4 regions of the Cohaesibacter sp. ES.047 genome follow, and region 1 is predicted to be linked to each of the others. Evidence: riboswitches for the same ligand, from Rfam matches in the RefSeq annotation. Region 1 holds a riboswitch; each other region holds the start of a gene.
What was found. A riboswitch is a leader RNA that binds a small molecule or an ion and turns the genes downstream of it on or off. The one in region 1 is predicted to bind cobalamin.
Positions count from the first base shown of each region.

Region 2: linked by a shared signal. The riboswitch ahead of CPH65_RS17140 (ABC transporter substrate-binding protein) and the one ahead of CPH65_RS06200 (ABC transporter substrate-binding protein) in region 1 are both predicted to bind cobalamin.
Region 3: linked by a shared signal. The riboswitch ahead of CPH65_RS19140 (DUF4198 domain-containing protein) and the one ahead of CPH65_RS06200 (ABC transporter substrate-binding protein) in region 1 are both predicted to bind cobalamin.
Region 4: linked by a shared signal. The riboswitch ahead of CPH65_RS17205 (ABC transporter substrate-binding protein) and the one ahead of CPH65_RS06200 (ABC transporter substrate-binding protein) in region 1 are both predicted to bind cobalamin.

Region 1 covers NZ_LT907844.1:1,377,678-1,379,875, forward strand. Annotated here, with positions in the region: gene CPH65_RS06200 (ABC transporter substrate-binding protein) at 1-735, opposite strand, end outside; cobalamin riboswitch at 942-1,151, opposite strand; gene CPH65_RS23770 (hypothetical protein) at 1,283-1,438, opposite strand; gene CPH65_RS06205 (copper chaperone PCu(A)C) at 1,466-1,990, opposite strand; gene CPH65_RS06210 (hypothetical protein) at 2,186-2,198, opposite strand, start outside.
Region 2 covers NZ_LT907844.1:3,735,172-3,737,369, reverse strand. Annotated here, with positions in the region: gene CPH65_RS17140 (ABC transporter substrate-binding protein) at 1-1,020, opposite strand, end outside; cobalamin riboswitch at 1,249-1,466, opposite strand; partial or broken gene CPH65_RS17135 (IS3 family transposase) at 1,690-1,893, opposite strand; gene CPH65_RS17130 (transposase) at 1,877-2,014, opposite strand.
Region 3 covers NZ_LT907844.1:4,172,600-4,174,797, reverse strand. Annotated here, with positions in the region: gene CPH65_RS19140 (DUF4198 domain-containing protein) at 1-765, opposite strand, end outside; cobalamin riboswitch at 919-1,144, opposite strand; gene cobO (cob(I)yrinic acid a,c-diamide adenosyltransferase) at 1,231-1,854, opposite strand; gene cobN (cobaltochelatase subunit CobN) at 1,851-2,198, opposite strand, start outside.
Region 4 covers NZ_LT907844.1:3,750,839-3,753,036, forward strand. Annotated here, with positions in the region: gene CPH65_RS17205 (ABC transporter substrate-binding protein) at 1-869, opposite strand, end outside; cobalamin riboswitch at 997-1,207, opposite strand; gene CPH65_RS17215 (class I SAM-dependent methyltransferase) at 1,799-2,198, shown strand, end outside.

The DNA.
Region 1 (2,198 bases):
GGCGACGGTGCCATAGCGTTTGGGCATCTCGCCAAAGATGTTCTTTCCCTTGGCAAGCTCAACGACGGTGGAGTGCATGGTGTTGCCCAACACAGCGCGGGGAGCGGATTCGCCACCATTGAAAATGAAGACCGAAACGGGCTCGACGTCCTTGAGCTTCTCTTCGATATCGGCGACGCGGGCAGACAGATTCTCGATCAGTGCTTCGCCACGATCCTTGACGTTGAAGATCTTGGCAATGGTGCGGATCTCAGCATAGAGCTGCTCGAAGCCATATTTGCCCAGATTACAGCCTTCGGTGTTCATGTGGGTCTTCATGCCCAGATCCTGAAGCTGCTCGCGCGAATGGCGCTTCTTGCTGAAGCCGTCGGGGTAACCGGCATAAACGAAATCAGCCTCAGCATCGATCAGCTGTTCTGTGGTCGCCACGAGAGGCGAAAGGATCGGTACTTTTTTGTAGGCTTCGGCATAGTTCGGGCTGATCGTCAGATTGGCCATGTAGGATGTGCCGGCCATGTGATCTTCAAGGCCGAGTGCCAGCATCATTTCCGTCGCGTTGTTGCTCAAGGTAACCGCGTGGGTTGGAGCTGCCTCGAAGGTGGTTTCATAGCCACAATTCTCGATCGTGACCGGGTATTGCGTGTCCTCAGCCCATGACACCGAGCAAAAAGGGGCTGATGTCAGAACAGCGACGGCAAAGACAGCAGCGTATGGGGTTTGAAATTTGAGATTCATTTTTGATATCCAAAGTCAAAAGAAGTCGAGACCTTGAATCTGGCAAAGAAACAGTGGAACGCTGGCTAACTGATCAAGATGGCGAAGCTGGGTGGAGCACAGTGACATAGGCACTGGGTCTATCCAGAATGAAAGTATCCTAAAGAGCGCTGGCGTTCGGCTTGGTGTACACCAAATATTCTCCTGCCGGATTCCCTCGTCCGGGTTGCGTGGTTTGACGCTGTGGCAGGTCTCCTGGCTTACGGTTCATGCGCTTTCCTTCCCTTCCCAAGATCCAAAGATCTCAGTGGCAATGAAGGATTGCTCACCGTTTACAGTTGCGAGGGCAGCCCCGGTTTTGGCCCCTGTTGGGTAGTCCGCACCGGGTTCCCTTTTGATCCGCTTCTACTTGCGGAACCACATGCCCGCGCACCCTAGCAAAGGCACCCAAAACAAACAAGCAACTCAGACGCATAACCCAGCCCATCCATTTTCATGCTCTGGCTGAAACTCTTGGTTCTATGAGACCGCCCGCAACGCCTGTCGCGAGCGGTCCTGTTATGTCGGGTTAACTCACCACTGCCTTCAGCCGGGGCAGATTTGACACCACGACAAGGTCGATCAACAACGCGCCGATCAGTGCCAACCCTGCAAGCGGGAAGAACAGGGAAATGGCGAGCCCGAAGAGTGCCGCTCCTTTCCAGAAGGGAAGCTCACGCGGCATTCGTATCAATGTTTGTCATGACCGATCCTATTTGTGCTTGTGCTCAGCGTGGGGATCGGACTTGTCATGTCCAGAATGGTCCATGGACATCTCTTCGGCTTTGCCGTTGCGGGCTTCAACATTGAATACGACATCCAATTCACCGGCTTTTTCAAACACCAGCGTCGCAGGGATTTTTTCGCCCACTTCAAACGGGTCTCCATTAAGGCCCATGAACATGACATGCAGGCTGCCGGGCTTGAAGGTGACGGTTTCGCCGGCCTTCACCACGATTTTGGGCATATGCGGCATGGTGGCGACGCCATCCTTGATCTCGGTCTTGTGCAACATGACCTGCGGGAAGTCCGCCTTGACTGCAACGAGGGCGTCGTCTTTCTCGCCATTGTTGGTGATGGTCATGTAGCCGCCACCGGATTTAACCACCTTGGGGGTTTCGATGGCATAGGGATGATGGACGGAAATGTCTCCCAGCTTGTAACCGTGGGCGGATGCAGAGGTTGCCGCAATGGCGAGGAATGCGGTGAGTGCAGCGGATTTCAAGGTCGTTTTCATGGTCTCTCTCCAGGCTTCCGGCGCGCTTTCAAGTTGGTTTGGGGCGCGGAAGTCTCGCATATGCGCTCAGTGCCACGGTCGCCCATCTGCATATAAGGCATGCGGGTCGGTCTCTGGCTGAGGCGCAACTGTCTCTTGCCAAACGTCACACAAAAAGTGCGATGGTCTGGCGGTTCATTTCAAGGATAGGAGGCGTTATGCGAGGGGA
Region 2 (2,198 bases), 2.4 Mb from region 1:
CAGGGCTACGCCATCCTTTGTGCGCACTCCATCAGATCCTTTCACCCACCCCGCTTCCTCGAGCAGAGACGCGGCTTTTTCGAGATCCGTAGGTCGAGCTTGTTTGGCTGCAAAGGGGAAGTAAGGAGCATAGGCGCCAATTGCAGGCAAGCCACCGTTGATCGCAGCAACCAACTCTTTGCGATCAAATGTTAGATCAAGAGCTTGACGCACGCGCTTGTCGGACAAGGCCGGGCGAGTTGTATTTAGCCATGCAAAATACTGATAGCCGACAGGGAATGACTTGACCGTGAGATCAGGATTGGAATTGAGCCGAGAGACCGTCTCGGAGGGTAATCCGAATGCCAAATCGAGTTCGCCGGATTCCAGCGCCAAAGTCATTGCTTGAGCATCGCCGAATTTGTGAATAGTGACAGGCGAGCGGTTTTCGGCACCTTCATAATAGGCATTGGGAACCAACTCGATGTCAGAGTCCGCCTTGAAGCTAGTGACCGCATACGGACCGGAAAAAACAGCCTGCCCATCACCCGTAGGCTTGAAGGCAATCAGAGGCCATTCGGCAAACAGGGCTTGAATGCGTGGCACAGGCTTCTCAGTGGTCACTTTAAGGGTGAGATCAGCCAAAGCTTCAAAGCTCAGTTTGCCTCCTGTTGCCAATGCAGCTTTGTTGTCGGCAAAGACTTCTTCAAAACCGGCAGCCAGAGTTTTCGCATCAACAGCAGAGCCGTCAGAGAAGAAATTGCCGGGTGCGAGCTCGATTTCCCAAGTCAGATCACCTGTCCTTTTGGCATCGTTTGCGAGTTGGGGCACCAACGCGCCTTTCTCATCAACGGAGAACAGATTCTCGCCAATGCCATGGCTGACCAGAGCCCAGCCATTGGACCCCTTGGTGGGTTCAACGCCTCTAGTGAGATAGGTTTGGCCGACTTCGATCGGTTCTGCCGCCCAAGCCGTGGCAGCGCCGATAATGCCGACCGCGATTAGTGAGGCCTGAATAAAGCTGGTTTTGCTGAAGAGCATAATGCATTCCTTGACATAGTGACCACGCGCTCTCGTTAGAGAGACATCATGGTTTTGGCCAATAGAATCGAGAAATGGAGTGGATTGATCCCGCCAAGCACAGGCCGTTGGTCATCCTCACTTCACCCCGAAGCTTTTTTGACAATGAGCAAGGCAGCAGCAGAAAGCGCGGATAGAGGCCCATCCTTCACAATCGCCGGAGCACCCCGCCCGGTTGATAAAAGGCTCTTTGAAGAACCCCTCGAAGGCAGGTCTCCTGGCTTGCGGCATATCAGATCTAAGCGCCTTCCCGGGGGCTTTGCCCCAGTGGCATGTTGCTCAGTCCTATCCGCTTACAGTTGCGGGGGCAGCTATGGCATCGGTCCCGAGTTGGGTCACCCTCACCATATTCCCTTTTCATCTCCCGTAGCATTCGCCTTGGGAGAACCTTCGCCAGCGTTTTTACATCACGCGCCCGCGGTGTCAATTGCTCACTTAGGCACAATTTTTACTGAAACAAACAATCGAACTCAGTACTCAAGATCGAGCCACGAATTTTGAGAATAACAAAACCGGCGAACAGGCTTAATTCTGCGCTCGGTCTCGTGAGGAAGCCTCAAGATAGTCTGGAGGGTGTGGCTGAGATTTTTCCATATGAATTGCCCCTAGAATTGTAGACACCTCGGGGCTTCAAATTTTTAGTCGCTCATATTCGACGGGCGAGAGCATTCCGTTTGTAGCGTGTTTGCGTTTTGGATTGTAGAACATTTCGATGTAGTCGAAGATGTCCTGTCTGGTATCAGCCCTTGTTTTGTAGACTCGTCGCCGGATGCGTGCTCTCTTGAGCAGGTTGAAAAAGCTTTCGGCAACAGCATTGTCATGGCAGTTTCCACGCATAAAGCGAATGGCTACTGACACCAAGCCGCTCAGATACCTCTGCAACGGAGTACCCTCGCTCGGTGATTTGCTTGACGGCTTCAATCTTGAATTCTTCAGTGAAATGGGAATTGGGCATCGTAGTCTCCTTGCCTCATTTTTAGGGGACATGGTGTCTACAATTCTAGGATTTCAGCAAGAAATCTGAGTGCAGCCCTTTTTAAACGGAAGCCGCCCGACCTTGCCGCTGCTGTCAGGTCTGGAACCGAGATACCTCGAATGAACGCTTTTAGTTCGCGGCTCTGGAGATCTCGCAACTGCAG
Region 3 (2,198 bases), 2.3 Mb from region 1:
GATGACAGCGTCCTGAGACAGTTCCTTGCCTTCAAATTCGGTGTCCGGACCTGAGCCGAGGGCAGCAAAGCCCCAGAACCCAGCCTTTGGAATACCGAAGGTGAAGTAGCCATTCTCATCGGAGATTGCGACAACAGAGCCGCCTGGAGCAGGGTCTGCCTTCACCTCACCGGGGGCGTTGGCATCCATGTCAGGCTCGGCAGCCATATATTCGATTTCGATTTCAATTCCGGCAGCGGGTTTGCCGTCATTCAACACACGACCTGTGAAGGTGGAGCCCACGAGAATGTTGGTCGGCTTGTTGAGCGGAACAATCTCGGTTTTCAGGCCAACCGGCTCATTCCAACCGGTCGGAATGCCGCCCTTGTTGAGGAAGCTCTTGGTGATCTGCTGAATGTAGATGTCTTCACTGCCTTCATAGTAGGGGGCAGGCTCGACAACCACGATGTAGTCGCCGTTGCGTTTGACAGGAAGGGTCGCATCATAGGCGTCCGCTTCGTTCCCCGAGCCTTTGAAGGTCATCGGCTTGAGGCTGTCCATCAGGTCGATTTTCTTGCCTTTGTGAACCGCGAAGACAGCTTCCGGCTTGCCCATGTCCATGACATGGCCATTTTCAAACGGGTGCCAGAAAATCAACTTGTAGGGGACATCTCCAGCACGCGAGACATTGACGTCTGGTGTGTAGGCAAGCTGGAAATGGGCGAATGCTGCGGTCGAGAACAGCATGGAGGCGGCGAGCGCAGTCGCAGTTACAAATTTGTTCAAAAAAATATCTCCCGTGACAGGTTTGTCAAAGTGGAGACGCGCGAAAAGAAATATTCTTGGAGAAGGGAGGGCCAACGACGAAAGCGAAGAATGCCGTCAGGCGGTCTCTCCACCAAACGCATTCCCCGGCGTCTTGATTAGAGTGTTGATCCGAATGATCAACGTCCTGATGGCAGGTCTCCTGGCTTACGGGTCGTCGCCAATTTCCGCTCAAGCCTTCCCAGTCATAAAGACCAGTGGCAAATCAGGAGCGGCGGCTCGCCGAACACAGTTGCGGGGACAGCCATGGATTTGGTCCCTGATGGGTACACCTCACCATGTTCCCTTTTAATCTCCCAACCACGCTCGGGAAGGGAGAACCATCATGACAATAGTCCTAAAGGACTTTGGTCAGGCAAGTCAACTTGCCCGTATGGTGCAATTCAATGCAAATCACACATTGATGCACCGCATTGGACTTGACCTTTAGAATTCGATCCCTTCCTGCGCCTTGACGCCGGAGCGGAACGGATGCTTGATCAGCGTCATTTCAGTAACAAGATCAGCGATTTCGATCAGTTCGTCCTTGGCGTTGCGGCCGGTGATGACGACGTGTGTATCGTCCGGCTTTTCATCCCTGAGGAAGGCGACGACTTCGTCGATCGGCAGATAATCATAGCGCAGAACGATATTCAGCTCATCGAGCAGCACGAACCGGATTTCCGGATCGAGAATCGCCTCCTTGGCGGCATCCCATGCCGAGCGGGCATTGTCGATGTCCTTCTGGCGATCCTGCGTCTCCCAGGTAAAGCCTTCGCCCATAGACTTGATGGTGACAAGCTCGGGGAATTTTTCCAGAATCTGCTTTTCGCCGGAGTTCCATGCCCCTTTGACGAACTGGATCACCGCAATCTTGTGGCCGTGTCCAAGTGAGCGGAATGCCATCCCGAAGGCTGCGGTCGATTTGCCCTTGCCCTTGCCGGTGTGAACCATCACAAGGCCTTTTTCGATGGTCTTGGTGGCAAGGATCTTGTCTCGGGCTGCCTTCTTTTTTTTCATCTTCTCGGTGTGGCGCGCGTTTTGTGTCTCTTCATTCATGTCATCTGTCATGAAAGCATCTCCATTTGGGGGTCCCCTCGTTTTGACCGGTTTTGATTGAGATGGAAGGCGGCGCTGTTGGATCTTGGTGTCCATAGGCCGCGCTCGATCGCTTCCAAAAAGCGATCCACCATATCGTCATAGGCCGGTCGGTTCTTTTCCTTCAGGAAGTCGGCGACGTCATCATCTTTGATATAGGCCTCATAGAGCTGATCGAAATGATGGTCACCGACTGCGTTTGTGGTGGCTGCAAAGGCAAACAGATAATCAAGGGTCGCCGCCATCTCGAAGGCTCCCTTGTAGCCGTGGCGCATGACGCCGGCGATCCATTTGGGGTTGGCCGCGCGCCCGCGAAC
Region 4 (2,198 bases), 2.4 Mb from region 1:
AGATAGGATCGCTGATGAAACTTGATGATGACTTCGGGATCTTTCTTGAGAATAAACTCCGGTTCGAGCACAAAGGAATGTACTGACCCCTTCGAAGCAGGCTGTTTGGCGATGTCAATGTCGGACAGAATGCTGTCACCGCCCCCTTCGGCGATCATGTCATGCCAGCCGGAACCGGGGGTCGGAGCATGATAGTCAGCACCATGCTCCACATATATCGAGCGCTTCTTGACGCCTTTGAGACGCTCTTTGAGCAGGTCCTGATAACCCGTGAAAAAGGCATTGAGCTTTTCTGCCCGGTCGGGATGACCGGTGATATCACCAATGGCGGCAACGTTGGCTGTGTGACGCAAGGGATCCCAACCCGTCAGCACCAGAACGGGGATGTCGAAGGTTGCGAGCTTGTCGCGCGCTTCCTGCCATGCCCCGTTGCGCGGAAAGATCACGACATCCGGCTCCAGACCGATGATCGCCTCATAGTCGGGTTCACGCTGATTGACACCAGCAACCGCGACAGATCCGTCATCCGGCCAATAGCCAACTTCCTTCAGCGCATTGCCATCCATGCCGACAAGGGTCTCGATCCCGGCAACGGCCCGGACAAACTCGCCATTATAGGCATTGAAGGCCACGATCCGGTCGACAGCCTCGGCGAAAGTGACGGTTACATCGGATTCATCAGTAACTGAAATGGGTGCAGCCAGCGCCGTACCTAAAAACAAGAACAGCCCGACCATGAAGGCGATGATGGCACCGGCAATCTGTCGAGCGGAAAGACCTGATTGAAATACGTAGGGCAGCTGCGGGGTGGTCGTTCCGTGCGTAAAAGCGACGCGGACCAATCCCGAACCGAGGGAAGATAAAAGCATAATCCCGTGCTCCAGATGCGGCGAAGCAACCGAAGTCGGGCAAGTCTGATGCAATCAGAAAAGATATGGCGAAGACGCAAAGATATGCGCATTGTCATGCGACCCTCCTCCAGGACACCCCGCCCGGGTTGAATGAATGGACGTCGGCAGGTCTCCTGGCTTACAGGTCATTACGCTCCCCGACCTTCCCAGATCTACTTCGATCCAGTGGCCAGCTTGAGGGCGCTCTCTGTTTACAGTTGCGGGGACAGCTCCGGATTGGCGACAGGCTCAAGCATCTGCCACGCACCGGATTCCCTTTTCATTCCGTCAAGGAAACCGACGAACACTTTTATGCGACCTTTGACAAAAGCTGTCAATCGTAGCCCCTCTCAATTTGATCAAAGGGATGGGTGCGAGAAGCGAGTTCTGTTTATTCGATCAATAATACCAGATGCATCAGTTTTCGAATAAAATTCGTTCAAAGGTCTCTCGATCCTGCGGAACCGAGTGAGGCATATGACACGACGAATGGTATGGAGAGACTAGCATCCTGATGTGAAAACCCGACCCACCTGATTTGGGCTGCAAACTGGTTTAGAAACCAGGACCACCTCTGGATCGGATGGTCTAGCACAATCGCATGGGGGGCAAATTCGAGACCTCGCTTTTTGACGATCTCTTGAGCAGCCCGGTAGGCATCTGCACTATCAGGCTGATCCTGAAGGAGCTTCAGTGCCTGCAACTCGTCCAAAATCCCCTTTCGCATGGCGGGAACCAATTCTGCGGCCTTTCGAGCGCTGTCTGAGAAGGAGTCATTGTTCCATTGGTCAAGCAACACAAGAAAGAAGACGTTTCCCTCCTCCGCCATATTCCGGTGACACTTGCGGCCTATTCATGTCGGAACCGGCTGGTATCCTTTGCCTCCGGAACGAACGGACGGGATCATCATGACAGGGCAAAATGGAACGCAGCGGCAACTGAAGGCAACACTTGCCCTTCTTGACGAGGTGGCCAAGGCACTCGATGCCGACATCGCCATTGAACTCTGGGACGGGACGAGGGTGCCGCTGGGTAGGAAGCCTGACCCCGACCTCACAATCCGGATCGCCGATCCGGGCGTCATCGCGTCGCTGCTGCGCCGCCCCGGCCTTGACCGCATTATCCGCCCCTATATCAAGGGTCTAATCGATATCAAGGGCGGTACGCTTTATGATGTCGGCCTGCTATTCGCCTTTTCCCCTTCGCGCAAACGCCTCAAAAGGATACCGAAGGGCACCATCCTTTCCTTCCTGTCCGCCTTCCTCTTCGCTCCCGGTGTTGACCTTAACGCCGGTCGGGCCTTTTCCG